Regions from separate parts of the Streptomyces sp. NPDC097595 genome, predicted to be linked through region 2. Evidence: riboswitches for the same ligand, from Rfam matches in the RefSeq annotation. Region 2 holds a riboswitch; the other holds the start of a gene.

Region 1 (14,461 bases), on a different contig from region 2:
CCCGCCACGGCAGACCATCTGCGCCGCGCCGGGATGACGACGGTGAACGACCTCGCCGAGGCGGGCGAGGCGGAGCTGGTCCGGCTGCTGGGCAAGGCGCACGGCGCCGCGCTGCACCGGATGGCCTCCGGCTTCGACGACCGGCCCGTGGTGGCGGAGCGCGACGCGAAATCCGTCTCCGTCGAGGACACCTTCGAGGTGGACCTGCACGACCGCGTCCGGGTCCGCACCGAGGTGGAGCGGCTGGCCGACCGGTGCGTCCAGCGGCTGAGGGGCGCGGGGCGCTCCGGGCGCACGGTGGTGCTCAAGGTGCGCCGGTACGACTTCTCCACGCTGACCCGCTCCGAGACGCTGCGCGGCCCCACGGACGACCCGGCGGTCGTCAGGGAGGCCGCCGCCCGGCTCCTGGAGGCCGTGGACACCACCGGCGGGGTGCGGCTGCTGGGCGTCGGCGTCACGGGGCTCGCCGACTACACCCAGGAGGACCTGTTCGCCCAGGCCGCCGGCGAGCGGGCGGCGGCGGCCCCGCCGGAGGGCGACGGGGCCCGGCCGCAGGGGGAGGACGATGCCCGCGAGGGGGCGGCGGACGAGGGGCCCGGGCCGGAGGAGGCCGCCGAGCAGCTCGCGGCGCGCCGCTGGCCGGCCGGGCACGATGTGCACCACGAGGTCCACGGACACGGGTGGGTGCAGGGGAGCGGGGTGGGGCGGGTGACCGTACGGTTCGAGGAGCCGGGGGCCACGGCACCCGGCCGGGTGCGCACGTTCCGCGTGGACGACCCCGCGCTGCGGGCCGCCGACCCCCTGCCGCTCGTCCCGGACCCGCCGGACTACTCCTCCTGGCCCGCCAGCCGGCCGAAGTCGCGGTCCGGGGCCGGTGCGCCGGGGGCGGCGTCCAGGCCGTAGTGCCGGTAGAGCTGGAGCTCCTGCTCGGGGGAGAGGTGGCGGCCCACGCCGAAGTCCGGCGCGTCCTTGATCAGCGCCCGGTCGAACGGGACGCGCAGCGTGTCGTCCACGAACTCGCTGGGCTCCAGCGGGACGAAGGCGTCACGGCTGAAGAGGCCGGTGCGCACGGCCGCCCATTCGGGGACCCCGGTCGCATCGTCGAGGTACACCTCGTCCACGGTCCCGATCTTGGTGCCCTTGCGGTCGAAGGCCTTGCGGCCGATCAGGCTGCGCGGGTCGATGTCGGTCTGCACGGTCCCTCCCACACTGGTCGCGGCTGGTCCACAGGGACTACAGAAATGCAGTTCCGTGGTCTTGGCCACTCGAGAATTCTCGTCGTGTACCCCGCTGGTAGGCTGGTCATGGCTGCTGACCCCGTGCGGGAGAGTCGTCCGGAGCCCATCCGGAGGACGCCGAAGGAGCAAATCCTCCCCGGAATCTCTCAGGCCCCCGTACCGCACGGACGAGGTCACTCTGGAAAGCAGGGCGGGTTGCGCGCGGCCTATGGGCCGTACGGAGCCTCTCCCTCACCGACGGTGAAAGCCGGTGCCCGTGTGGTGCCGGTGAAGCTCTCAGGTTGAGATGACAGAGGGGGAGGCCGTCAGGGCACCCGACGCCGTGGTGCCCCTCGCAGGTCGTGACAGACCAGGAGGCCTCCACCATGACCCCCCGTCGCACCCCGCTCACGCAGCTGGAACAGGGCATCCCCTTCGAGCAGCGCCACATCGGCCCCGACGCCGAGGCGCAGGCGAAGATGCTCGCCCAGGTCGGTTACGGCTCGCTGGACGAGCTGACCGCGGCCGCCGTGCCCGACGTGATCAAGAGCGCCGAGGCGCTGGCCCTGCCGGGGGCCCGGACCGAGGCCGAGGTGCTGGCCGAACTCCGCCGGCTCGCCGACCGCAACCAGGTCCTCGCCCCGATGATCGGCCTCGGCTACTACGGCACGTTCACCCCGCCGGTGATCCTGCGCAACGTCATGGAGAACCCCGCCTGGTACACGGCCTACACGCCGTACCAGCCCGAGATCTCGCAGGGCCGCCTCGAAGCCCTCCTGAACTTCCAGACGATGGTCGCCGAGCTCACCGGCCTGCCCACCTCCGGCGCCTCGCTGCTCGACGAGGGCACCGCCGCCGCCGAGGCCATGGCGCTCGCCCGGCGCGTCGGCAAGGTCAAGAACGGCGTCTTCCTGGTCGACGCCGACACCCTGCCGCAGACCGTCGCCGTCATCGAGACCCGCGCCGAGCCGACCGGCGTCGAGGTCGTCGTCGCCGACCTCGGCGAGGGCATCCCGGCCGAGGTGGCCGAGCGCGGCGTCTTCGGCGTGCTCCTCCAGTACCCCGGCGCCTCCGGAGCCGTCCGGGGTCTCAAGCCCGTGATCGACCGGGCGCACGAGCTGGGCGCGATCGTCACCGTCGCCGCCGATCTGCTGGCCCTCACGCTGCTCACCTCGCCCGGCGAGCTGGGCGCCGACATCGCCGTCGGCACCACGCAGCGCTTCGGCGTCCCGATGGGCTTCGGCGGCCCGCACGCCGGCTTCATGGCGGTCCGGGACAAGTTCGCCCGCAGCCTGCCCGGCCGCCTGGTCGGTGTCTCCGTGGACGCCGACGGCAACAAGGCGTACCGCCTGGCCCTCCAGACCCGCGAGCAGCACATCCGCCGCGAGAAGGCCACCAGCAACATCTGCACCGCCCAGGTGCTGCTCGCCGTCATGGCCGGCATGTACGCCGTCTACCACGGCCCCGACGGGCTGCGCACGATCGCCCGGCGCACCCACCGCTACGCCGCGATCCTCGCCGAGGGCCTGCGCGCCGCCGGGATCGACGTGGTGACCGGCTCCTACTTCGACACGCTCACCGTCCGCGTCCCCGGCAGGGCGGGCGAGGTCGTCGCCGACGCCCGGGAGCGCGGGGTGAACCTGCGCCTGGTCGACGCCGACACCGTCTCGCTGGCCTGCGACGAGACCACGACCCGCACCCAGGTTGCCGCCGTCTGGGCCGCCTTCGGCGCCGACGGGGACGTCGAGGCGCTGGACGCGACCACCGAGGACGCGCTGCCCGAGGCGCTGCTGCGCACCGACACGATCCTCACCCACCCGGTCTTCCACCAGCACCGGTCCGAGACCGCGATGCTGCGCTACCTGCGCAAGCTCGCCGACCGCGACTACGCGCTGGACCGCGGCATGATCCCGCTCGGCTCCTGCACCATGAAGCTGAACGCGACCGCCGAGATGGAGTCCGTCACCTGGCCCGAGTTCGGCGCGCTGCACCCGTTCGCGCCCGCCGAGCAGGCCCAGGGCTTCCTGACGCTGATCCGCGAGCTGGAGGAGCGGCTGGCCGAGGTCACCGGCTATGACGCGGTGTCCCTCCAGCCGAACGCCGGATCGCAGGGCGAGTTCGCGGGGCTGCTGGCCGTCCGCGCGTACCACCGCGCCAACGGCGACGAGAACCGGACCGTCTGTCTGATCCCGTCCTCCGCGCACGGCACCAACGCCGCGAGCGCCGTGATGGCCGGCATGAAGGTGGTCGTCGTCAAGACCGCCGACGACGGCGAGGTCGACATCGAGGACCTGCGCGCCAAGATCGCGCAGTACCGCGACGAGCTGGCCGTGCTCATGATCACCTACCCGTCGACGCACGGCGTCTTCGAGGAGCACGTCGCCGACATCTGCGCCGAGGTGCACGACGCCGGCGGCCAGGTCTACGTCGACGGCGCCAACCTCAACGCGCTGGTCGGTCTGGCCAAGCCCGGCCGGTTCGGCGGCGACGTCTCGCACCTCAACCTGCACAAGACCTTCTGCATCCCGCACGGCGGCGGCGGCCCCGGCGTCGGCCCGGTCGGGGTGCGCGCGCACCTGGCGCCGTACCTGCCCAACCACCCGCTCCAGCCCGCGGCGGGCCCGGAGACCGGCGTCGGCCCGATCTCGGCGGCCCCGTGGGGTTCCGCCGGCATCCTGCCCATCTCGTGGGCGTACGTACGTCTCATGGGCGGCGAGGGCCTGAAGCGTGCGACGCAGGTCGCCGTACTCGCGGCGAACTACATCGCCAAGCGCCTCGAACCGCACTACCCGATCCTGTACAACGGCCCGGCCGGGCTCGTGGCGCACGAGTGCATCGTGGACCTGCGTCCGATCTCCAAGGCGACCGGCGTCAGCATCGACGACGTCGCCAAGCGGCTCATCGACTACGGCTTCCACTCGCCGACCATGTCGTTCCCGGTCGCCGGGACGCTGATGATCGAGCCGACCGAGAGCGAGGACCTCGCGGAGCTGGACCGGTTCTGCGACACGATGATCGCGATCCGCGCCGAGATCGAGAAGGTCGCGTCGGGGGAGTGGGGCGCGGACGACAACCCGCTCGCCAACGCCCCGCACACCGCCGCCGCGCTCGGCGGGGAGTGGGAGCACGCGTACAGCCGCGAGGTCGCGGTCTTCCCGGCCGGCGTCTCGGCCGCAGACAAGTACTGGCCGCCGGTGCGCCGGATCGACGGTGCGTTCGGTGACCGCAACCTCGTCTGCTCGTGCCCGCCCCTGGACGAGTACGACAACTGATCCGGTGATCGAAGCGGTGTGACGCGGACACGCGTCGGGGCCGGTGCGGAGACTTCTCCGGGCCGGCCCCTTCTTTTCCGTACGGGCCGCTCAGGCGGCTTTGACCACCCGGCTCGCCGCCAGGGGCCTGTGCGGGGCGATGATCTGCCCGTCCGGGAGCAGCTCACCGGTGTCCTCGAAGAGCAGGACGCCGTTGCACAGCAGGCTCCAGCCCTGCTCCGGGTGGTGGGCCACCTGGCGGGCGGCCTCCCGGTCGGCTGAGTCGGCTGTCGGGCAGGGTGGCTGATGCTGGCACATGGATGGGTTCTTTCGCTGCGTCGAGTTGAGTGACCTGCGGTGTGAAGAGGTGTTCATGACCGCCCCCGTATCGATCGGTCGAATCCCAGTGTTGCCCCACGGGCGACAATCCGCAGGGATTTCGCCGCAGCGCTTCCACTCCTCCCATGACGCGTCACCCGCCCGGAGGGTTCAACTCAACTGCACTGTCACTTCGGGTGGTTCGGGGTGGCCGGATGGGACTAGTCCGGATGGGCGGGGTGTCGTACGCGTGACCGCGTGCTGTGCCCCGCCGCCGGACGGGGCGACGGGGCACAGCACGCGGAGGGAGAGGCCGGCTCAGGCCGGGGCCGGCGAGCCCAGCAGCGGGCCGGGGCCCGGCGTGATCCGGGTGGTGATCACCGGCAGCAGGTCGGCGGCCCGGTGCGGCCGGTGCGCGGCGAAGCCGGGCGGCGCCGGGGACAGCGGCACGAGCACGTCGTCCGGGCCGGGCGCGCCGCAGGAGGCGTCCGCCGTGGGGTCGCCGTGCAGCCACAGGGCCAGCATGTACAGGTTGGGGATGGACAGCAGACGCGGCTGGTAGGGGCCGCTCATCCCCTCGGCCTGGCGCAGCGCCAGCTCCGTCGAGGCGATGTACGGGCCCTCGAAGAAGTGCGAGAAGGTCCAGCCGTCCGCGGTGAGCATGGTGTCCGCCGCCGCCACCGCCCGCTCCGTGCTGCGGATCTGGAAGCGCCAGGCGGCGAGCCGGGTGGCGGGTGCGAGGTCGCCCGGGGCGACGCCCAGCACATGGACGGGCAGCGGGTGTTCGGGGCTCAGAGGTCCCTGTGCGGACCGCAGGGCGGGCGTGCGGGCCTCGCGGACCGCGGTCGGTGAACCGAGCGCCGCGAGAACGCTGCGCAGTGCGGGCGCGGGGGCCGGGGGAACATGCAGCGGCATAGTGGGTCGCCTCTCACTTCGGAGACACGGTGGTGCGCGGGCGGGTGCGGACGGCGTTGTCGGCGGGCGGGGCCAGAGGAGGCCGGTGACTGAGCCGGTGCGTCAACTCTCTGCCTCGTCCGCGGAGTTTATACGACACGTGTTCACGCGGTGTTTCCACTAGCCGCCACGGCTATTGCCGGCAAGGCGGTATCCGGACTTTATTATGCGGAGATCATGCTGATTCGGCGCGAGCGGCGCAGCCGCCGCCTCGGGTTTTTCCCGCGTCGCGGTCGGCCGAAACCCATCGGGGCTTTACGGTCCCGCCGTACGGGAAACCGCCCGCTGCGTCATGCCGAGTGAATGTGCCCGGGGCCCCGGCGCTCAGATTAGCGCGTGTGCGCCGTCCGCGGGGCGTTACGGATCACGTCCTGCGGGCATTATCGATCGTGATGCGGGCGGCCCGGGCCGCGTGCCGGCCACTTGAGGAGGACACTTCGATGGGGGAGAAGGTCGTCGCGGGCGCCTTTGACCTGTCCGACCGGCAGAGGTACCGGAGGAAGCTCCACCAGTGCGTGGAGGCCCTGTCCGGACTCCTGGCCGAGCGGCGGTTCGACCGGCCGCGCAACCTCATGGGCATGGAGATCGAACTGAATCTCACGGGCGCCGACGCCATGCCGAAGATGTTGAATGGGCAGGTACTGGAGCGCATCGCGAGTCACGATTTCCAGACGGAACTGGGGATGTTCAATCTTGAGGTGAACATAGTCCCCCACCATCTGTCGGGGCGTGTTCTGGATCAGTTGGCCGAAGAGCTGCGGACCGGGCTCGGATATGCGGACCGGAAGGCCGGTGAAGTCGATGCCGGGATCATGATGATCGGAATCCTGCCGACGCTCGGCCGTGACGACATGGTCCGGTCCAATCTCTCCGACGTCGACCGCTACGCCCTCCTGAACGATCAAATGCTGGCGGCGCGCGGCGAGAGTTTCTCGCTCGATATCGAAGGCGTCGAGCGGCTGGTCGCGACCGCCGGATCGATCACCCCGGAGGCGGCCTGCACCTCGCTGCAACTGCATCTCCAGGTCACCCCGGAACGCTTCGCCGACGTGTGGAACGCGGCGCAGGCCGTCGCCGCCGTCCAGGTCGCGCTGGGGGCCAACTCGCCGTTCCTCTTCGGCCGGGAGGTGTGGCGCGAGTCGCGGCCGCCGCTGTTCGAGCAGGCCACGGACACCCGGCCGCCCGAACTGCGCAACCAGGGCGTGCGGCCCAGGACCTGGTTCGGGGAGAAGTGGATCGGCTCGGTCGAGGAGCTCTTCGAGGAGAATCTGCGGTACTTCCCGCCGCTCCTGCCCATCTGCGACGAGGAGGAGCCGCTGCGCGTCCTCGCCGACGGCGGGGTCCCCCAGCTGAAGGAGCTGGTCCTCCACAACGGCACGGTCTACCGCTGGAACCGGCCGGTGTACGGGATCGCCGACGGCGTCCCGCACCTGCGCGTGGAGAACCGGGTGCTGCCCGCGGGCCCGACCGTCGCCGACGTCATCGCCAACACCGCGCTCTACTACGGCCTGGTGCGGGCGCTTGCGGAGGAGTCGCGTCCGGTGTGGACCCGGATGCCGTTCTCCGCCGCCGCCGAGAACTTCGAGACCGCGTGCCGCCACGGCATCGACGCCGAGCTGCTGTGGCCCAGGCCCGGCCGCTCCGGCGGGCTGACCCGGGTGCCCGTGACGAAGCTGGTGCGCGACGAGCTCCTGCCGCTCGCCGCCGCCGGCCTCGACGGCTGGAACATCGAGCCGGCGGACCGGGCGCACTACCTCGGGATCATCGAGGAGCGCTGCAAGCGGCGGACGAACGGCGCGTCCTGGCAGGCGGACACCTATCACCGGGCGCGCGACGCGGGCCTCGACCGGGGCGCCGCGCTCGCCGCGATGACCCGGCGCTACGGCGAGCTGATGCAGGGCGGCGACCCCGTGCACACCTGGCCGGCGGGCATCCCGGCGCCGTGACGGGCGGCCGGTCCGTGCCGCGGACCGGCCCCCTCCTATTCCCCGGCCGCGCGGGCGCCCTGGCCGGCCGTCATCACCGCCTGGAGGATCACCGCCTGGATCTCGGCCGGGTCGTTCACCTGGTAGCCGCCGCCCCCGGTGACCTTGGCGATCTCGTCCAGTTCCTCGCGGTCCGCCTCGGGCCCGACGGCGATGGCCAGCAGCGGGACCGGGCGCGTCGGGTCCGCGATGGACTTCAGCTCGTCCACGAGGGCGGCGCGCGAGATGGACCGCTCGTCCTGGTTCGACCCGTCCGTGAGGATCACCACCGCGTTGAACTTGCCCTTCACATACGTGCGCTGCGCCTCCTTGTACGCGGCCAGCGCGGTGTCGTACAGACCGGTGGCGCCGTCCGGCACCGGGCGCAGCGCGGCGAACGCGGCGGCGAGCTTCTCCCGGTGGGTGCCGCCCCCCTTCACGGCGTCGCCGAGTCTGGCGGTCGTCACCAGCTGCCGGTAGTCCTTGTCCCCGTCGAGCGTGGTCGCGAACTCCCAGAGCCCGATCTCGTCGTTCGGGGTGAACTGGTTGAGCGCCTGGATCAGCGACGCCTTGGTGACGTCCATCCGGGACTGGTTGCGGCCCGGGACCGTCGCGGCCATCGAGCCGGAGGCGTCGACCACGGTGGTGAGCCGTGCGCTCTGCACGGTGATCGTCCACATGCCGAGCGTCTCCTGGAGCGCCTCGTCCGTCGGGGCGGGCGGCTGCGTCGCGTCGTACGGCTGGGGCGACCGGCCGCCCGCCGCCGCGACCACCTTCTCGTCCGCCGCGCCGTACGTGGTCCGGAAGCCGTGCTCCCGGAGGGTGCGCAGGGAGCTGTCCTCGGAGAGCAGGATCATGAACCGCAGCGCGGCCCGGCTCTCGTCCGTGGAATGGTGGCGCTCGTCCACCATCGTGAGCGGGTAGTTGAGCAGCGGGGTGCCGTCCTCCGGATAGAACAGGTCCAGCTTGCCGTCGGCCGCCGATTCGGCGTTGTGGGCGAAGGCGGCCTGTTCGGAGAGGAGCACCGCCTGGTTGCGCGCCGGATTGCCCTCCTCGGCGCCCGAGCCGTCCTGCGGCAGGGTCGCCACGACCTGGGTGTCGCCGTCGGACATCCGCTGGGCGAGCAGCTTCGCGGTGGCCGCGACCCGGGTGTCGCTGTCGCCGCCCTGCTTCCCGGCGGAGGTGCCGATGCTGTTGAGGGCCAGCAGGCCGGTCGCCGAGCGCGCGGGGTCGGCGGAGCCGAGGCGTACCCGGTCGGACTCCATGGCCGCGCCCGTCAACTCGGCCCAGGTGTACGTCTTCTTCGGCCAGCCGAGCTGCTTGGCCGCCGGGGGGACCGCGGCGAGCGTGACCGGTGAGGTCGCGACGGAGCCGCCGGGCGTGATGGAGGTGCCCTCCCCGGCGCCCTTGGCCCTGGTCAGCCAGAGGTCCGAGTCGGGCAGCCATATCTGGTAGTCGGGGCGGGCTCCGCTCGCGAGCGCGTCCGCCACCTTGTACGAGTCACGGGCCACCACGTTCACGTCGACACAGCGTCCGTCCGAGCGCACCTCGTCCGTACGTGCCCGGTCGGCGATGGCACGTACGGCGGGGGCGATGTCCGGGGAGGTCACCATCGAGAGGTGGACGGCGTTCTCCTCGCACGACTTCGAGAACGAGAGCAGGCCGCCCTGCACCGCGACCGCCGCTCCCCCCGCCACGGCGAGGACGAGCACGGTGGCGATGGCCACGGTCCGGCGGCGGCGCGGTGGACGGTCCCCGCCTCCGGCCGCCGCGCGGTCATCGGGCAAGCTGTGACGTCCCATGTCGGTGGTGCCCCTCCTTGAGGATGTACAAGGAAAAGGGGGACCACGCCATCGGCAATGGCGCTCGTCCCCCGGCCAGTCGCGCATGATCTTCGTACCTGCATTCGAGACCCTAGCGGGGCGGCGAGGGGCGTGGGACGCGAATGCACAACTGAGGGCAGGTGTACAGGTGGAGGCGGGGCGCGTGGCTGATTCTTTTCCCCAGGAGGCCGTGTCACAACGGATTCTCCGGTCCGAGACGGTGCTGGTGCTGGCGCTCTCGCTGGGGGCGAGTGGCGTGTCCGCCCTTATCAGCTTTGTCGGATCGCTGACGAAACCAGGGGGTTTGAAGGATCAGGCGGCGACCCTCAACAGCTCGGCCGCCCCGGGACGCCCTTGGCTGGATCTCGCCTGGCAGCTCTTCGGTATCGCGACCGCGCTGGTGCCCGTCGCGCTCGTCGCGCATCTGCTCATCCGGGAAGGGACCGGGCTGCGCGTCCTCGGCTTCGACCGCACCCGGCAGGGGCAGGACGTGGCACGGGGCGCGTTCGTCGCGGCGGGCATCGGCAGCGCCGGGCTGGCCTTCTATCTGGTGGCCAGGGCCGCCGGCTTCAACCTCACCGTCGTGCCCGAGTCGCTGCCCGACGTGTGGTGGAAGTTCCCCGTGCTCATCCTGTCGGCCCTCCAGAACGCCGTGCTGGAGGAGGTGATCGTCGTCGGCTATCTGCTGCGCAGGCTGGGGCAGCTGGGCTGGACGCCGATGGCCGCGCTGCTGGCGAGCTCCGTGCTGCGCGGCTCGTACCACCTCTACCAGGGCATCGGCGGGTTCATCGGCAACATGGTGATGGGCGTCGTCTTCGTGCTGCTCTACCGGCGCTGGCAGCGGGTGGGCCCGCTGGTCGCGGCGCACGCGCTCCTGGACATCGGCGCGTTCGTCGGTTACGCGCTGCTCGCCGGCAAGGTGGGCTGGCTGCCCACCCCGTGAGCCCCGGGGTCACGGGCCGACGAGCAGTTCGCCGTCCAGCACGGTGACCGCGCGGCCGGTCAGCAGGGTGCGCGCGCCGCGCAGCGATGTCCGTACGAGACCCGAGCGCGCGGACGCCTGGAGTCCGGTCAGCTCGTCGCGGCCGAGCCGGGCCGACCAGAACGGGGCCAGGGCGGTGTGCGCGCTGCCGGTCACCGGGTCCTCGTCGATGCCCACGGCCGGGAAGAAGCCGCGCGAGACGTAGTCGTACGCACGCGTCGGCGCCGCGGCGGCCGTGGCGATGACACCGCGCCGCGAGAGACCGGCCAGCGCCGCGAAGTCCGGGGCCAGACCCCGTACGGCCGCCTCGTCCTCCAGCTCCACCAGCAGGTCCCCGACGTGCGCACCGGTGTCGTGCACGGACAGCGGCTCCGCGCCCAGGGCCTCCGCCAGACCGTCCGGCGCGGGCTCCGGGGTCAGCGGGGCGGTCGGGAAGTCCAGCGTCAGCGAACCGTCCGGACGGGCGGTCGACGTCAGCGTGCCGCACCGGGCGGCGAAGCGGACCGTGCCGGTGGCGGCGCCCGTGGTGTGCAGGACGTGGGCCGTGGCGAGCGTGGCGTGGCCGCACATGTCCACCTCGGTGACCGGGGTGAACCACCGCAGCGCCCAGTCCGCGCCACCGCCCGGCGGCAGCGGATGGGCGAACGCGGTCTCGGAGAGGTTCAGCTCGGCGGCGACCCGCTGGAGGAAGGCGTCCTCGGGGAAGCCGTCGGGGCCGAACAGCAGGACGCCGGCCGGGTTGCCGGTGAAGGGGCGGTCGGTGAACGCGTCTACGGTGCGAATCCTCATGGGCCGACCGTAGGCATACGTCCCGGCCCGGAACCAAGGCCAATCGCGGGCCGGTGGCCCCGGAAACCCGCCGGGCTTGACCTTGTCACGGTGACAACCGCTTCACTCGGCCGCGAGGAGGTGGTCCCCATGGCCACGGCGAACGAGGACACGGCCGTCGCGCGGGCGCTGCGCGGACTGGAACACGGTGACGCGTCGGTGCGGCTGCGGACCGCGCTGGCGGTCGGATCGGCGCCGGACGCGCGGCTGGTGGACCGGCTCGTGGAGCGGTGCGCGGACGAGCCGGACTTCTCCGTACGGGAGATGCTGACCTGGGCGCTCACCCGGCATCCGCAGGACCTGACGGTACCCAGGCTCGTCGGCGAGCTCGGCTCGGAGCACCCGCAGGCCCGCAGCCAGGCCCTGCACACCCTGTCCAAGACCGGCGACCGGCGGGCCTGGCCGGCGATCACCCGGGACCTGCTCACCGACCCCGACGACGAGGTGGCGCGTGCCGCCTGGCGCACCGCGGTCCTCCTCGTGCCCGAGGACGGGGCGCCCGCGCTCGCCGCGGTGCTGGCCGGGCAGCTCGGGCGCGGCGGACGCGAGACGCGGCTGAGCCTCAGCCGGGCGCTGATCGCCCTCGGCGCGCCGGCCGGACCTGCGCTGTACGCCGCAGCCGCGCACCCCGAGCCCCGGGTCCGCGAGCACGCGCTCGCCACCGAGGAGCTGCGGCGCGACCCGGACGCCGGGTTCGACTCCGCGATCGAGGAGGCGAAGCGGAGGGTGGCCCTCGGGCCGTACGGTGATCCAGCCTGATCCAAACGAAAGGCCCCAAGTGTTGATCGGTGAGGTGGCGCGGCGGTCCGGGGTCAGCGCGCGGATGCTCCGGCACTACGAGTCGCTGGGGCTGGTGCGGCCCACGGGGCGCAACGACGTCGGATACCGGGAGTACTCCGGCGAGGACGTCCGGCGCATCTTCCACATCGAGAGCCTGCGGTCCCTCGGTTTGTCGCTGCGCGAGGTGGGGCGCGCGCTGGACGATCCCGGCTTCAGCCCGGCCGGTCTGGTGGACGACCTCGTCCGGCGGACCCGGGAACGGATCGCGAGCGAGACGGAGCTGCTGACCCGGCTCAGCCGGATCGGCGCCGCCGGACCGGAGGACTGGGAGGGCGTGCTGCGTACCGTCGCCCTCCTCCAGGGCCTCGGCTCCAGCAGCCCCGGCACCCGGCAGCGGGCCGCGCTGTCCTCGGGCGGCGAGGCGCCGGTGGAGGCCCTGGTCGAAGCGGTGCTGAGCGAGCGCGACCCGAGCGTGGCCGGCGCGCTGCGGTGGGCCCTGGCGCGCGCGGGCGGCGGGCTCCCCCTGCTGGCGGAGGGCCTGGACTCGCCCGACGCGGCGGTGCGCGCCCGTGCGGTGCGGGCGGTCGCCGGGATTCCGGGCGAGGCCGCGAGCGCGCTGCTGCGGGACGCCCTCGGCCATCCCGATGTCGCGGTACGCCGGTACGCGGCGCCCGCGCTCGGTGCGCGCGGGGTGGCCGAGGCGGTCCCGACGCTGATCGGCATGGTCGCGGAGGCGGTACGGGACGTGGACGCTGCCGACGCGCTCGGTGTGCTGGCCGGGGATCCGGAGACCGCCGAGCGGATCGCCTCCGCGCTCGTGGGCCGCCTCGCCGATCCCGTGCTCGACGCGCCCGCCCGCCGCCGCCTCACCCAGGCGCTGGCGGACATCCCGGGCCCGACGGCGACACGCGCGCTCGGGGAGCTGGCGGAGGACGGGGACCGGGGAGTGGCCGTGACGGCGGTGTATCTGCTGGGGCTGCGCGGTGAGGGGTGAGCCCGGCCGGTCTCAGCCCCTGGCAGCGGCGAGGGCCGCGGTGTCCATGTAGTCGCGGACATGGGTGATCAGGCCGTCGCGGACCCGGAGCACGAGCAGGCCGGGGACGGTGAAAGCGGTGCCCGCGGCCGGCAGCGTCCCCGCCACCACATGCTCGGCGACGATCACCTCCGGGTCGTCCGTCCCGTACACGGACACCCTCCTGACCGCGTCGATCCGTACGGGGCTCGCGCCCCAGACCGCCCGGTAACCCGTACGTACGGCCTCGCGGCCCTCGTATCGCGGGGGGAAGCCGGGAGCGGTGAAGGGGAACTCGTGCACCGCGTCGGCCGCGTACAGATCCGCGAGATCGTCCGCGGACTTGTCGAGCATGGCCCGGTGGTAAGCGGCCAGGGCCTCACGAGGGGTGCGGACGCGGGTGGTTTCCGGGTGCGGCACGGTACGGTTCCATTCGCTCAACGCTTGTTGAGTGTGACCGTAGGCCGGGCGGAGGGGTTCGGTCAACGGCTGTAGAGTCGCGGCGTGACCACGCCCCGGGAGACCCGCGCCGACCGCCGCCGCGCCACCGAGGCACGCATCCTGGAAAGGGCCCGGGAGGAGTTCGCCGCCAAGGGGTTCGACCGGACCACCATCCGCGCGGTGGCAAGCGCGGCCGGTGTGGACCCGGCCCTGGTCATGCAGTACTTCGGCTCGAAGCGCGAGCTGTTCGGCCGGGCCGTGCAGACGTTCGCAGCGCCTCCGCCGGAGGCCGCCGGAGCGGACGTGTTCGCCGACCGGATGCTGGCCACGCTGGGCCTGAAGCTGGGCGGTCTGCCGGAGGGGACGCTCGCGGTGTTGCGGTCCATGCTCACCGACCCGGCGGCCGCAGAGCATGTACGGACCGCGCTGGGCGGTCAGATCGCCGACGCCGGAGCCGCTGTCCCGGCGCCCGACGACCGGGAACTCCGCGCCGCTCTGGCGGTCACCACGCTGCTCGGTGTGACCATCGGTCATCAGCTCCTGGGGCTGCCCGCCCTGCGCGAGGCGTCGCCCGACCGCATTGCCGCACTGCTCCGACCGGCGCTCAACGCGCTGGCCGAGCCCGCGCCGTGAACGCGGTGCGGTGCTCCGCCGGTGTTCCCCTCCCGTAGGGCGGCCGCCGCCTCCAGCAGGGTCCAGCCGTCCAGCTCCACCCGACGCCGGTCCGACGGCTGCCATCCGTGGGCCGTCGCCGCGTCGAGCAGGGCACGGACGGCCCCCGGTTCGTGCAGGTTGAGGGAGGCGCCCCCGACGTAACCCACGTCTCCGGAGCCCAGAGGGGCGCCGCCCGGGACATAGCGGCGCGGGCCCTCGGTGAAGACGATGCGGAGG
Region 2 (14,461 bases):
CGAGAACGCGGATGCGCTCGACCTCGGTGCCGTCCTCGGCGTACTGGAAGAGCGACGCCTGACCGGTGGAGAGGGTCCGGCCGGTCCGGACGGTCTGGGTCCGGATCACCGCCGGGCCGGGCACGGAGGCGGTGAGGTAGTGCGCGGAGACGGAGAACGGGTCCGCGTGCGGCAGGGCCTCGCCGAGCGCACGGCCCAGCATCGCCAGCAGGTATCCGCCGTTGACGGCCTGGATGATCGTCCAGCCCGCCGAGAGCTCCGCGTCGTAGACGCCCTCTTCGCGCAGGGTGACCGCGGTGTCCCGGTCGAACTCGCTGTCCCCGATGGTTGCCTGTGCCATGGTCGCACCGTACACCGATTGTATTACTGAGCGGTAGCTTTTTACGCTCCCGAGTAGCTCACCCCTCGTCCGCCCGCGCCGAGCGCCGGTTGTAGGCGCGCGGCGCCCGCCAGTGGAAGCGGAGCGCGAGCAGCCGCAGGACGAACGCGGTGATCACGGCCGCGCCGCTGGTCAGGGCGTTGAGCGCGTCGAAGCGGATGCAGAGCACGATCATGGTGGCGCCGACCATGGCGGGCACCGCGTACAGGTCCCGGTCCCAACGCAGCAGCGAGGGCACCTCGTTGGCCAGGACGTCCCGCAGCACACCGCCGCCGACCGCCGTCGCCAGGCCGAGCGCCGCCGACGACGTGAGGCCGAGCCCGTAGTCGTACGCCTTCACCGTGCCGGTGACGCAGAAGAGGCCGAGACCGGCCGCGTCGAAGACGTTCACCCCGACCTGGATGCGCTCCACGTGCGGGTGCAGGAAGAAGACCAGCCCCGCGGCGAGCAGCGGGGTGGTGAAGTACCCCAGATCCGTGAAGGCGGCGGGTGGCACCGCGCCGATGATCAGGTCACGGAAGAGCCCTCCGCCCAGCGCGGTCACCTCGGCGAGCACCGCGATGCCGAAGACATCGAAGTTCTTGCGTACGGCGAGCAGGGCGCCCGAGATCGCGAAGACGAAGATCCCCACGATGTCGAGCGCGTGCTGGACGGAGGGCGTGAACAGTTCGTTGAGCACCGGGCAATTGTGCCCGTACTACTCCTTCGGGCTGTCCGGAGCGGGCTCGGCGGGTTCGGCGTCCTTCGCGGGCTCCTCCGGCGCCTCGGCCGCGGGCGCCTTCGCGGGCTCCTCCGCCGGTTCCTTCGCAGGCGCCGTCCGGACCGTGATGACGTCCGCGACCAGCGGGGCGTCGCCCGGTACCTGGTCCTCGCCGTTCTCCGGATGGTGGCAGGCCACCTGGTGGCCGGTCTTCAGCTGGATCAGCGGCGGCTCGGTCGTCCCGCAGACCTTCGTCGCCTTCCAGCACCGGGTGTGGAACCGGCAGCCGGCGGGCGGCGAGATCGGCGACGGCACATCGCCCTTGAGCAGGATGCGGTCGCTCTTGGCACCGCGCCGGCGCGGGTCCGGCACGGGCACCGCGGACATCAGCGCCTTGGTGTACGGGTGCATCGGCGCCTCGTACAGCGACTTGCGGTCCGCCAGCTCGACGATCTTGCCGAGGTACATGACCGCGATCCGGTCCGAGACATGGCGGATCACCGACAGGTCGTGCGCGATGATCATGTACGTGAGCCCGAGCTCGTCCTGGAGGTCGTCCAGCAGGTTCACCACCTGCGCCTGGATCGACACGTCCAGCGCGGAGACCGGCTCGTCCGCGACGACCAGCTTCGGCTTGAGGGCGAGCGCGCGGGCGATGCCGATGCGCTGGCGCTGGCCGCCGGAGAACTCGTGCGGATAGCGGTTGTAGTGCTCGGGGTTGAGCCCGACCAGCTCCAGCAGCCGCTGGACCTCCGCCTTCACGCCGCCCTCGGGCTTGACGCCCTGGAGCCGGAAGGGGGTGGAGACGATCCCGCCGACCGTGTGGCGCGGGTTCAGCGAGCCGTACGGGTCCTGGAAGATCATCTGGATGTCGCGCCGCATCGGCCGCAGCCGTCCGGCGGACAGATGGGTGATGTCGCGGCCCTGGAACTCGACCTTGCCGCCGGTCGGTTCGAGCAGCCGGGTCACCAGCCGGCCCATGGTCGACTTGCCGCAGCCCGACTCGCCGACGACGCCCAGGGTCTCCCCGGGGCGCACGTCGAAGGTGAGCCCGTCCACGGCCTGGACCGCGCCGACCTTGCGCTTCAGCACGCCCTTGGTGATCGGGAAGTGCTTGACCAGGCCGTCCACCTTGAGGAGCGGTTCGGTGCCGGACCCGTCCGACCCGGCCGCGGCGGGCGCGGGAGTCTTCTTGTTCAGCTCAGTCACAGCTTCGGCGCAATCTCTTCGGTCCAGATCCGGTCGCGCTGCTCGGGCGACATGTGGCACGCGGAGAAGTGCCCGTCGCCGACCTGTCGCAGCTCCGGACGCTCGGTGCGGGTGATGTTGTCGGGCGGGACGTCGGCGTACGGGCAGCGCGGGTGGAAGGCGCAGCCCGACGGGACGTTGATGAGACTGGGCGGCGAGCCCTTGACGGGGATCAGCCGCTCGGTCTGCTCCCGGTCGATCCGCGGCATCGAGCCGAGCAGGCCCCAGGTGTACGGGTGCTGGGGCTCGTAGAACACCTTCTCGGCGGAGCCGCGCTCGACGCAGCGTCCCGCGTACATCACGAGGATCTCGTCCGCGATCTCGGCGACGACGCCGAGGTCGTGGGTGATCATGATGACCGCGGAGCCGAACTCCTTCTGGAGATCGCGGATCAGGTCGAGGATCTGCGCCTGGACGGTGACGTCGAGGGCGGTCGTCGGCTCGTCGGCGATGAGCAGCTGCGGGTTGTTGACCAGGGCCATCGCGATCATCGCGCGCTGGCGCATGCCGCCGGAGAACTGGTGCGGATAGTCGTCGAACCGGCGGTGCGGCTCGGGGATGCCGACCCGGTCGAGCATCTCGACGGCGCGCTTCTTGGCGGTCTTCTTGTCGACCTTGTGGTGGACCCGGTGGGCCTCCACGATCTGCGCGCCGATCGTGTAGTACGGGTGCAGGGCGGACAGCGGGTCCTGGAAGATCATGGCCATCTTCTGGCCGCGCAGCCTCCGTACGCGCTCGGCGCCGGAGCCGATCAGCTCCTCGCCCTCCAGCCAGATCTCGCCGCCGATGCGGGCCCGCTCCGAGGTGTGCAGGCCCATGATCCCCAGCGAGGTCACGGACTTGCCGGAGCCGGACTCGCCGACGATGCCGAGGGTCTGGCCGGCCTCCAGGTCGAAGCTGACGCCGTCCACGGACTTGACCAGGCCGTCGTCGGTGTCGAAGTGGACGCTGAGGTCGCGTACGGAGAGGAAGGGGTGGCCGTCGCCCGGGCGCGGGGCCGGGACGCTCTCGGCCGTCCGGGAGTCCTTCTCGGTCGAGTCCTTCTTGGTCGCGCCGCTCATGAGAGCCTCACCCGGGGGTCGATCGCGGCGTACACGAGGTCCACCAGCAGGTTGCAGATGACGATGAAGAAGGCCGCGACCAGGGTCACGCCCATCACCTTGGGCAGGTCGGCGGTGGTCACGCCCTGGATCGCGAAGGCGCCGAGCCCCTGGAAGGAGAAGACGCGTTCGGTGATGACCGCGCCACCGAGGAGCAGCGCGAAGTCCATGCCGAAGATCGTGACCAGCGGGGTGAGCGCGGACCGCAGCCCGTGCTTGACGACCACCTTGCGTTCCTGGAGGCCCTTGGCGCGCGCGGTCCGGATGTAGTCCTCGCTCATGGTCTCCAGCATCCCGGCCCGGGTGAGCCGGGCGTAGAGCGCGGAGTACAGCAGGGCGAGCGTGCACCAGGGCAGGACCAGGCTGCCCGCCCAGCCGACCGGGTCCTCGGTGATGGGGACGTACTCCCCGTTGCCGAAGAGCGCCAGGACCACCAGGCCGGTGAAGAACATCGGGAGGGAGACGCCCGCGAGGGCGACGCCCATGGAGAGGCGGTCGAAGAGCGAGCCCCGCTTCAGCGCGGAGACGACGCCGATCGCGACACCGGAGATCACCCAGATGACGGCGGCACCGACGGCCAGCGAGAGCGTGACCGGGACGCGGTCCACGAGCTGCGGCCAGATCTCGGTGTGCGTCTTGAACGAGTAGCCGAAGCACGGGGCGTTGCACGTGACGGGGTCGGGGCCGAACTGGTACTGGGCGCCGGCCACGATGCCCTTGATGAAGTGCCAGTACTGGAGGTACAGGGGCTGGTCGAGCCCCAGGTTCTTCTTGACCGCGGCGATGACGTCGGGGTCGGGGCTCTTCCCCACGTACTGGGCGGCCATGGAGTCGAGGGTCTGCCCGCCGAGGCGGGGCACCAGGAAGAAGATCGCGAACGTGACTGCGCTGACCACCAGCAGCAGCAACACCGCGGCGAATACGCGTCGGATGATATACGCAGCCACAGCCGTGCGGCGCCGGGCGGGTGGGGCGGGAAACCCCGCCGCCCGGCGCCTTCACCTGCCTTTCAGGGGATGCTTTTGATGAACAGGCGCTACTACTTGGTGGACGTCATGAGCACGTAGTCGTACATGCCGAGGTACGCGTCGGTGACGGTGACGTTCGCCGCGGAGGCCGGGCGGTACAGCAGGTTCTTGCGGTAGAAGAGGGGAACGACCGAGGCGTTCTCCATGACCTTCTGGTCGACCTCGCCCCACGTGGCGTTGCGCTGCGTGGTGTCGACGGTCCCGATGCCCTTGACAAGGAGTTCGTTGATCCCCTTGTCGTTCAGCTCCATCAGGTTGGTGCCGCCGGAGGGCTTGATGGCCGTGCCGTTGACGATCTGGTCGAGGAAGCCGAAGCCGGTCGGCCAGTCGGCACCCCAGGCCATCATCATCATGCCCGCGTTGTTCTTGTGGACCCAGGCCGGGACACCCGCGAAGTCGGTGAAGTACTTGTCCGCCGGGAACTGCTTGATCTCGGCGGTGACGCCGATGGCCTTCAGGCTGTTCTGGAGCTGCGTGGCGGCGGTGACCTCGTCAGGACGGTCCGAACGGGCCGTCAGCGTGGTCTTGAAGCCGTCCGGGTGACCGCACTTGGCCAGGTGCTCCTTGGCCTTGGCCGCGTCGCCCTTGCTGCCCTCGGTCGGGTACAGGTCGAACTTCTTGTAGCCGGCGACGGTCGGGGGGATGACCGTGCTCGCCGGGTCGCCCTTGACCGAGCCGCCGATCGAGTCGACCATGCTCTGCTTGTCGACCGCGTACTGGACGGCCTTGCGGCACTCGATGTTGTCGAACGGCTTCACGTTGACGTTCAGCGCGAGGTACTGCAGGGCGCCGGCGTACGGGTTGTCCGTCTTCGCCTTCTCCGACGCCTTGACCAGGACCTTGGGCTGGGTCTTGGCCTGGAGACCGGTGCCCGCGATGTCCGCGGTGGTCTCGTCGTTGAGGAGGTGATCGTCGACCGTGGTGGGGTTGACGTTGAACTTCAGCTGGATCTTGTCCGGCAGCGCCTTGCGGATCGGGTCCGTCTTCGAGTCCCACTCCGGGTTGCGGACCAGGGTCGCGCCCTTGCTCTCGTCGTACGCCGAGAACTTGTACGGACCCGAGGAGACCATCTTCTGGACGTAGCTGGCGCCCGTGTCGGCCTTCTGCTGGACCGGCGCGGTCTGCGAGAACGCGGCCAGGTAGTCCATGTCCGCGAACGGCTTGTTGAGGTGGAAGACGATCGTGTACTTGTCCGGGGTCTCGATGGACTTCAGACCCTCGGTGGACTTGTCCTTGTAGGGACCCTTGTACTTGTCGCCGCCCTCAAGGTAGGCCTTGAAGTACGTCGGGCCGTTGGACAGGGCCTCGGGCGCGAAGTTGGAGCGCTCGACGGCGTACTTGACGTCCTGCGAGGTGATCTCGGAGCCGTCCTCGAACTTCACGCCCTTGCGCAGCGTGTACGTCCAGGTCTTCGCGTCCGCGCTCGCCTTGCCGAGACCGGTGGCGAGGTCGGGGACGACCTTCAGGCCTTCCTTGCCGGCGGCCGGCTGGAAGGTCACCAGCGAACGGGCGTACAGGCGGGAGAAGTTCTGCACCCAGCCGTAGTACGTGTTGCCGGGGTCGAGGGAGTCCGGGCCACTGGTGTGCTCGTAGGTGACCGTCCCGCCCTTCTTGTCGCTGGGGTTGACGATGCTCGTCAGACCGGCGTCGGCCTTGGCGTTGCCACCGCCGCCGCCCTTGCCGCCGCCTCCGTCCGAGTCCTTGCTGCACCCGGTGGCGGCGAGCGACACCGCGATCGCGACGGCTATGAGCGCCGCTGTCTTCTTGTTCTGCATGCTGAGGAAAGCCCCCTCGCTAGTCCTGTGCGGCACTGCCGCGATTACTTGCCACGAGGGTCGAGTGCGTCACGCAGCCCGTCCCCCAGCAGGTTGAAGGCCAGCACGGTGATGAAGATCGCCATGCCGGGAATGACCATGAACATCGGGTCCACCTCGTAGAGGTCGACCGCCTGCGTGAGCATGCCGCCCCAGGAAGCCTGCGGCGGGGCGATGCCGACGCCCAGGAAGGACAGGGCCGCCTCGAAGAGAATGTTCGTGGGGATGAGCAGGGTCGCGTACACGAGGATCGGCGCGACCAGGTTGGGCAGCAGCTCGCGGAAGAGGATGAACGGACCGCGTGCGCCCAGCGAACGGGCGGCCTCGACGAACTCGCGCTCGCGGAGCGACAGCGTCTGCGCGCGCACGATGCGGCCGATGTACGGCCAGCTGAAGAAGCCGATCACGAAGATCAGGACCGCGATCCGCAGCGTGAGCCCTTCCATCCCGAAGGCGTTGCCCTGGAGGGACGCGGAGATGGAGATCGCGAAGAGCAGCAGCGGGAAGGCGAGGAAGGTGTCCATCAGCCGGCTGATCACGCTGTCCACCCAGCCGCCGTAGAAGCCGGCCACGACACCCATGACCACGCCGATGGCGACGGAGAGCAGGGTGGAGCCGACGGCGACGACGAGCGAGACCCAGGAGCCTTCGAGGATGCGCGCGAAGATGTCGCGGCCGGTCTGCGGCTCGACGCCGAACGGGTGGTCCCAGCTCATCCCGCCCAGGCTGCCCTTGGGTGCCAGCATGACGGGGTCGACCAGGCTCTGGTTGAACGCGTTGGGGTCGAGCCCCAGCAGCGACTGGAGCGGCTTGGACAGCACCGCGGTCAGGATCAGCAGGACGACAACGATGCCACCGGCCATCGCGGCCTTGTCCCGCTTGAACCGGGTCCAGGCGATGCGGCCGAGCGAACGGCCCTCGATCTCCTTGCGGCCCGCGCCTTCCAGCACCGCTTCGGGCCGCGTATCCGCCCTGGTGGTCTCGATAGGTGCCGTCATTGCGCTGGAGACCCCTCTCGGCCGGCGGTGGCCGGCCCGTGACCGCCGCGGTAGCGGCTCGTACATAGCTAGTTGCGTGGGAGTCTTCAGCCACTTCGCGCACACCCGCCAGACCTGACGGGGAATGTTTGCTCAAACGTGATGACGTCAGAATGCAACCGATATCCGAACAGCCGGACTCGGCAATCGGGCCTCTCGGTCACAAAACAGCGATAACGAACACTTCGTGCACGAACGCCGAAGTGCCCGCAATGACCCCGATATGCCGGGGGTCTGACGCGGGATCAGTACGCGGGTGCCTGCGGGTAGCCGTAACCGGGCGCGGCGTGCGCCTCGCGGTCGTAGAAGGGCCGGGAGTTGACACGCAGCCACATCGCGACCGGGTCGTACTCGTCGGACATCGCGACCGTGGAGACCGGCAGCCCCTCGGGGACGGCGCCGATCGACTGGCGCATCATCGCGCGCACCGCGTCGACGGACGGCCTGCTCGTGTCGTACAGGTCGAGCCCGACGGCGAGGTACGGGACGCCGAGCGCGGGCTGCACCCAGGCGCGGCGCAGCGAGCGGATCGCGGGGGTGTGGTGGGCGTTCTGCGTGAGCTGGGCGTAGAACCGCGGGATGTCGATGGCGGGTTCGCTGATCCGCAGCGGCCCGGCGGGCATCCGGTCGAGGCCGGTCGCGATGCGGCGCAGGTCCAGCCAGGGGATGCCGACGCCGCCGCCGGGGGCGTGCGGATTGAGCCAGACGCCCCAGCGGTCGGGGTAGAGGGCGCGCGCGATGTCCAGTCCGGCGACGACCTCGTGGTCCCGGCTCCAGCCGCTGGCGGTGAGCTCCTGGGGGGAGGTGACGCACGGGGCGTAGCCGAGCCCTTCGACCTCCATGTTCCCGTACTGGGCGTCGGGGGCTCCGGGGCGGCCGTGCCAGAGGAGCATCCAGACCCGGCCGGCGGCCAGGGACTGGAGGAGCGCCTCGTACGCGTCGTAGCGCCCGGGCGCGACCTGTCGCAGCATGTGCTCGACCTGACCGGCCGCCGCGGTGCCTGACGCACTCACCCTGGTCCCGCCCCTCGTAGATCCTCTGCTTCGGCCACCGGGCATCGGCCTTCAGCCATCAAACCAGCTTATGCGGCCGCACTGTCACCGGCTTGACGCCGCGGCCGCCCCCCGTCACTCCGGGGCGCGCGTGTAGAAGGGCCGCACCCGCTCGCGCATCCAGTCGGCGACCGGGTCCTGCGCCACGTCGAGGAGGACGAGGTTGACCGGCCACGGCACCGCGACGCGGCCCAGCGCCCGGCCCAGGGCGTCCATCGGGGCGCTCTGTCCGGCGCCGTCCCAGGTGGAGAACTCGACGCCGACGAAGAGCACCGGGTCGTCGCCCTCGATGCTGGCCAGGACCCGGCGGGCGGTGCGGACGACGCCGCTCTCCTGGAACTCGCCGGCGGCGGCGGCCAGGAAGTCGACGGGCTCCTCCTTCCAGTCCGGCTCGTACAGCCGGACCCGGCCCCCGGTCGCCGGGCCGTCGAGCGGGGTGCGCCCGGACCGGCAGAGCTCGGCGACGGCGGGCGGGGGCAGCGGCAGGCCGACGGCGCCGCCCGGGTTGACGGCGATGCCGAGCTGCGGGGGCAGTCCGCGGGCGAACTCGACGGCGGGGGCGACGGTGAAGGACATCTGCGCGCCGACGCAGGTGAGGAACTGGTGCTCGGAGCTGTAGACGGGGACGTACGCGGCGCCGTCGATCTCCATCGCGGGCAGGTCGAGCTCCCCGGCGTCGGGTCCGCCGCCGCCCGGCAGCGGCACCCAGACATGGCTGCGGCCGAGCACCTCCAGCAGGCGGCCGCCCGCCTCCGGGATGCCGAGCGAGGCGCCCAGCACCTCTTCGAGTTCATTGGCCGGCCAGCCGCCCTGCGGCAGGCTCCCGGCCTGTGCCGGAATGTCCACTGCTTCCCTCTCGCCCCGTTGCCGTGCAGCAAGAGGGTACGGCCTCGCCCGGTCTCCGTCGCTCCCAGGGCTGTCCGGAAATCCCCCGTCCCGGCTACCGTCCAGCCGTTGGACGGTCCGTTTTCAGCCGTCGGTCTGTGCGTCTGCGAACGCGATGCGAGTGAGCGCCCCGGCCGCCTCGCGGTCGAGCAGCACCGCCGAGGCGCAGCCGTGCGGCAGCAGCCCCGCCTCGGTGTCCCGCAGCAGCCGCCCCACGGCTCTGCGGTGCCGGGCGAAGGCGTACGCCGAGACGCCCCGGCCGCGCTCGCGCTGGCCCTCGCGCGCGGTCCGGGCGGAGACGTCGAGCAGGACCAGATGCAGGCCGGTGCCCCGGCGGCGGGCATGGCGGGCGAGCCGGGCGCGGACCCAGCTCTGCGTACCGCAGTCGTGGACGACGACGGAGGCGCCGGAGCGCAGCGCCCGCCGCAGCCCCCGGTAGTGGGCGAGGCGGACGAGCGGGCGGTAGAGGACGTAGGGGAGTAAGCGGGGCAGCCGGCGGGCCCAGCGGTCCCGGGTGTCCTGGGAGTCGACGGCGTGCGCCGGGGCGGTGCGGGAGATCAGGGTCGACTTGCCGCTGCCGGGGAGCCCGGAGACCACCACGATGTCCCCGGCGGCGAAGCGGAGGGCGCGCGGGCCGTGCCCGGACCGGCCGCGCAGGTCCCGGACGACGGGTGGATGGGTGCCCACCGCCTGCCGGGGCGGTGAGCCGGGCTGCGCGGGCAGCGCGGTGCCCGTGGTTCCCGCGGTCGTCGCGTAGCGCAACGTCATCGCCTCCCCCTGGCCGTACGGCCGACGCGTGCAGGACCGATACCTACCCCCGAAGTGTAAAGAAAAGGTAATGCGAGGCAACCGTCCGACCCGCCGGGAAAGCGTGACGGGCCCCACCGGTCCCGGGGCCCCGCTCCCCCGGATCGCGTGCGATGATGACCCCGCCAACTGCATACAGGCCGCTTGAATCCGCGCGGGAGAGTCCCGGTCACCGTGCCGGGCGCCGAAGGAGCAAGATCCTCCCTTGAATCTCTCAGGCCCCGTACCGCGTGGATGAGGCAGATCTGAAAAGCGAGCCGCCCCGGCGGCTCCACCCAAGGTGCAAGCCGAACCCCTGCGGGGTCTCTCGGCGAACCTCTCAGGTTCCGATGACAGATGGGGAGGGATCGTCCTCGTCGTCGTCATGCCCTGGGAGCCCCTTTCATGAGCAGCACCCCCCGCCTCACCGCCCTCGACGCGCTGCACCGCTCGCTGGGCGCCACCATGACCGACTTCGCGGGCTGGGACATGCCGCTGCGGTACGCCAGTGAGCGCGACGAGCACAACGCCGTCCGCACGAAGGCCGGTCTCTTCGACCTGTCCCACATGGGCGAGATCACGGTCACCGGTCCGCAGGCCGTGGACCTGCTGAACCACGCGCTGGTCGGCAACATCGGCACGGTCTCGACCGGCCGGGCCCGCTACACGATGATCTGCGCCGAGGACGGCGGCATCCTGGACGACCTGATCGTCTACCGCCTCCAGGACACGGAGTACATGGTCGTCGCCAACGCCGGAAACGCCCAGCTGGTCCTGGACACGCTCACCGAGCGCGCCGCCGGCTTCGACGCCGAGGTCCGCGACGACCGCGACGCGTACGCGCTGCTCGCCGTGCAGGGCCCGGAGTCCCCGGCGATCCTCGCGGCGGTGACCGACGCCGACCTGGACGGCCTGAAGTACTACGCCGGGCTGCCCGGGGTGGTCGCCGGGGTGCCCGCGCTGATCGCCCGTACCGGCTACACCGGCGAGGACGGCTTCGAGCTGTTCGTCGCGCCCGGCCACGCGGAGCAGCTGTGGAAGGCGCTCACCGACGCGGGCGCCGCGCACGGCCTGATCCCGTGCGGCCTCTCCTGCCGTGACACGCTGCGCCTGGAGGCGGGCATGCCGCTGTACGGGCACGAGCTGACGACCTCGCTGACCCCGTTCGACGCCGGGCTCGGCCGGGTCGTGAAGTTCGAGAAGGACGGCGACTTCGTCGGCCGCAAGGCGCTGGAGGCCGCCGCGGAGCGCGCCGAGACCGCTCCGCCGCGCAAGCTCGTCGGCCTGGTCGCCGAGGGCCGCCGGGTGCCGCGCGCCGGGTTCCCGGTCGTCGCGGACGGTCAGGTCATCGGCGAGGTCACCTCGGGCGCCCCCTCCCCCACGCTGGGGAAGCCGATCGCCATGGCGTACGTCGACGCGGCGCACGCCGAGCCGGGCACCGCCGGAGTCGCGGTGGAGATCCGAGGCAGCCACGAGCCGTACGAGGTCGTGGCGCTCCCCTTCTACAAGCGCAAGAAGTAGAACCGTAGGACCCGGCCGGTGCCGCGTACGTGACGCGGTCCCGTCTCACACCGTAAGACCACCGTTCATCCGCACTCCCCGCGTACAGGAGAATTCAGACCATGAGCAACCCCCAGCAGCTGCGGTACAGCAAGGAGCACGAGTGGCTGTCGCCCGTCGAGGACGGTGTGGCCACGGTCGGCATCACCGAGCACGCGGCCAACGCGCTCGGTGACGTCGTCTACGCGCAGCTTCCCGAGGTCGGCGACACCGTGACCGCGGGCGAGACCTGCGGCGAGCTGGAGTCGACCAAGTCGGTCAGCGACCTGTACTCGCCCGTGACCGGTGAGATCACCGCGTCCAACCAGGACGTCGTGGACGACCCGTCGCTGGTCAACTCCGCTCCGTTCGAAGGCGGCTGGCTGTTCAAGGTACGCGTCGCGGAGGAGCCGAAGGACCTGCTCTCCGCCGACGAGTACTCCGAGTTCTCCGGCAACTGAGACCCCAAGGGACCACCTGATGTCGCTTCTCAACTCCTCCCTCCACGAGCTGGACCCGGACGTCGCCGCCGCCGTCGACGCCGAGCTCCTGCGCCAGCAGTCCACGCTCGAAATGATCGCCTCGGAGAACTTCGCTCCGGTCGCCGTCATGGAGGCACAGGGCTCCGTCCTGACCAACAAGTACGCCGAGGGCTACCCCGGCCGCCGCTACTACGGCGGCTGTGAGCACGTCGACGTGGTCGAGCAGATCGCGATCGACCGGATCAAGGCGCTCTTCGGCGCCGAGGCCGCGAACGTCCAGCCGCACTCCGGTGCGCAGGCGAACGCCGCCGCGATGTTCGCGCTGCTGAAGCCGGGCGACACGATCATGGGCCTGAACCTGGCGCACGGCGGCCACCTGACCCACGGCATGAAGATCAACTTCTCCGGCAAGCTCTACAACGTGGTCCCGTACCACGTGGACGACACCGGTGTCGTGGACATGGCCGAGGTGGAGCGCCTGGCCAAGGAGGCCAAGCCGCAGCTGATCGTCGCCGGCTGGTCCGCGTACCCGCGCCAGCTGGACTTCGCAGCCTTCCGCCGCATCGCGGACGAGGTCGGCGCGTACCTGATGGTCGACATGGCGCACTTCGCCGGTCTGGTCGCCGCGGGCCTGCACCCCAGCCCGGTGCCGCACGCCCACGTCGTCACCACCACCACGCACAAGACCCTCGGCGGTCCGCGCGGCGGTGTGATCCTCTCCACCCAGGAGCTCGCCAAGAAGATCAACTCGGCGGTCTTCCCGGGTCAGCAGGGCGGTCCGCTGGAGCACGTGATCGCGGCCAAGGCGGTCTCGTTCAAGGTCGCGGCGGGCGAGGAGTTCAAGGAGCGCCAGCGGCGCACCCTGGAGGGCGCCCGCATCCTGGCCGAGCGCCTGGTCCAGCCCGACGTCACCGAGGTCGGCGTCTCCGTCCTGTCCGGCGGCACCGACGTGCACCTGGTCCTGGTGGACCTGCGCAACTCGGAGCTGGACGGCCAGCAGGCCGAGGACCGGCTCCACGAGCTCGGCATCACGGTCAACCGGAACGCCATCCCCAACGACCCGCGCCCGCCGATGGTCACCTCCGGCCTCCGGATCGGCACCCCGGCCCTGGCCACCCGCGGCTTCGGCACCGAGGACTTCACCGAGGTCGCCGAGATCATCGCCTCGGCCCTCAAGCCGTCCTACGACGCGGACGACCTGAAGGCCCGGGTCACGAAGCTCGCCGAGAAGTTCCCGCTGTACCCCGGCCTGAAGTAGCCGACCAGGCGCGTTTGCGCTTTCGGATGGGGCACCCCGCACACTGAACAGTGGGCGTGGTGCCCCATCCCTTGTCACCCGCACTTCGGGCCGACCCGGCCCGTACCGCACTACCCGGCAGACAACGGCGTCTACCAACCCTTAGGAGTCACCCCGTGGCCATCTCGGTCTTCGACCTGTTCTCGATCGGCATCGGCCCGTCCAGCTCCCATACGGTCGGCCCCATGCGCGCGGCCCGTATGTTCGCGCGCCGGCTGAAGAACGAGGGCCTGCTCGCCCACACCGCCTCGATCCGGGCCGAGCTGTACGGCTCCCTCGGCGCCACCGGCCACGGCCACGGCACCCCCAAGGCGGTCCTGCTCGGCCTGGAGGGCGAGTCCCCGCGCACCGTGGACGTCGAGACCGCCGACGAGCGGGTCGAGGCGATCCGCTCCACCGGCCGGATCAACCTCCTCGGAATGCACGAGATCCCCTTCGACGCGGACGAGCAGCTGGTCCTGCACCGCCGCAAGGCGCTCCCGTACCACGCCAACGGCATGACCGTCTTCGCGTACGACGCCGAGGGCGCCCCGCTCCTGGAGAAGACGTACTACTCGGTCGGCGGCGGGTTCGTCGTGGACGAGGACGCCGTGGGCGAGGACCGGATCGTGCTCGACGACACGGTCCTGAAGCACCCCTTCCGCACCGGCGACGAGCTGCTGCGGCTGGCCCGCGAGACCGGTCTGTCGATCTCCTCGCTGATGCTGGAGAACGAGCGCGCCTGGCGCACCGAGGAGGAGATCCGCTCCGGGCTCCTCGGGATCTGGCGGGCCATGCAGGCGTGCGTCACGCGCGGGATGTCCCGCGAGGGCGTGCTGCCCGGCGGCCTCCGGGTGCACCGCCGCGCCGCGAAGACCGCCCGCCAGCTGCGCGCGGAGGGCGACCCCCAGACGCACGCCATGGAGTGGATCACCCTGTACGCCATGGCGGTCAACGAGGAGAACGCGGCGGGCGGCCGCGTGGTCACCGCCCCGACGAACGGCGCGGCCGGCATCATCCCGGCCGTCCTGCACTACTGGATGAACTTCGCCGCGGGCGGCTGCACGGAGGCCGAGAAGGAGGACGGCATCGTCCGCTTCCTGCTCGCGGCCGGTGCGATCGGCATGCTGTTCAA

Evidence for each region. Region 2 has a riboswitch for glycine ahead of gcvT (glycine cleavage system aminomethyltransferase GcvT). Riboswitches for the same ligand answer to the same signal wherever they lie in the genome.
Region 1: linked by a shared signal. The riboswitch ahead of gcvP (aminomethyl-transferring glycine dehydrogenase) and the one ahead of gcvT (glycine cleavage system aminomethyltransferase GcvT) in region 2 are both predicted to bind glycine.

The regions. Positions count from the first base shown of each region.
Region 1 is NZ_JBIWCN010000007.1:9,253-23,713, forward strand. Features, by position in the region: gene ACIQZN_RS13020 (DNA polymerase IV) at 1-903, shown strand, start outside; gene ACIQZN_RS13025 (PRC-barrel domain-containing protein) at 828-1,196, opposite strand; glycine riboswitch at 1,313-1,410, shown strand; gene gcvP (aminomethyl-transferring glycine dehydrogenase) at 1,604-4,489, shown strand; gene ACIQZN_RS13035 (DUF5999 family protein) at 4,580-4,786, opposite strand; gene ACIQZN_RS13040 (hypothetical protein) at 5,105-5,701, opposite strand; gene ACIQZN_RS13045 (glutamate-cysteine ligase family protein) at 6,181-7,686, shown strand; gene ACIQZN_RS13050 (substrate-binding domain-containing protein) at 7,722-9,506, opposite strand; gene ACIQZN_RS13055 (CPBP family intramembrane glutamic endopeptidase) at 9,691-10,470, shown strand; gene ACIQZN_RS13060 (PhzF family phenazine biosynthesis protein) at 10,480-11,298, opposite strand; gene ACIQZN_RS13065 (HEAT repeat domain-containing protein) at 11,428-12,096, shown strand; gene ACIQZN_RS13070 (HEAT repeat domain-containing protein) at 12,116-13,111, shown strand; gene ACIQZN_RS13075 (nuclear transport factor 2 family protein) at 13,124-13,549, opposite strand; gene ACIQZN_RS13080 (TetR family transcriptional regulator) at 13,634-14,203, shown strand.
Region 2 is NZ_JBIWCN010000002.1:220,854-235,314, reverse strand. Features, by position in the region: gene ACIQZN_RS03685 (thioesterase family protein) at 1-340, opposite strand, end outside; gene ACIQZN_RS03680 (trimeric intracellular cation channel family protein) at 399-1,058, opposite strand; gene ACIQZN_RS03675 (ABC transporter ATP-binding protein) at 1,077-2,288, opposite strand; gene ACIQZN_RS03670 (ABC transporter ATP-binding protein) at 2,285-3,388, opposite strand; gene ACIQZN_RS03665 (ABC transporter permease) at 3,385-4,374, opposite strand; gene ACIQZN_RS03660 (ABC transporter substrate-binding protein) at 4,467-6,230, opposite strand; gene ACIQZN_RS03655 (ABC transporter permease) at 6,275-7,267, opposite strand; gene ACIQZN_RS03650 (enhanced serine sensitivity protein SseB C-terminal domain-containing protein) at 7,552-8,319, opposite strand; gene ACIQZN_RS03645 (enhanced serine sensitivity protein SseB) at 8,434-9,204, opposite strand; gene ACIQZN_RS03640 (AAA family ATPase) at 9,328-10,011, opposite strand; glycine riboswitch at 10,196-10,289, shown strand; gene gcvT (glycine cleavage system aminomethyltransferase GcvT) at 10,435-11,550, shown strand; gene gcvH (glycine cleavage system protein GcvH) at 11,652-12,029, shown strand; gene glyA (serine hydroxymethyltransferase) at 12,049-13,308, shown strand; gene ACIQZN_RS03620 (L-serine ammonia-lyase) at 13,464-14,461, shown strand, end outside.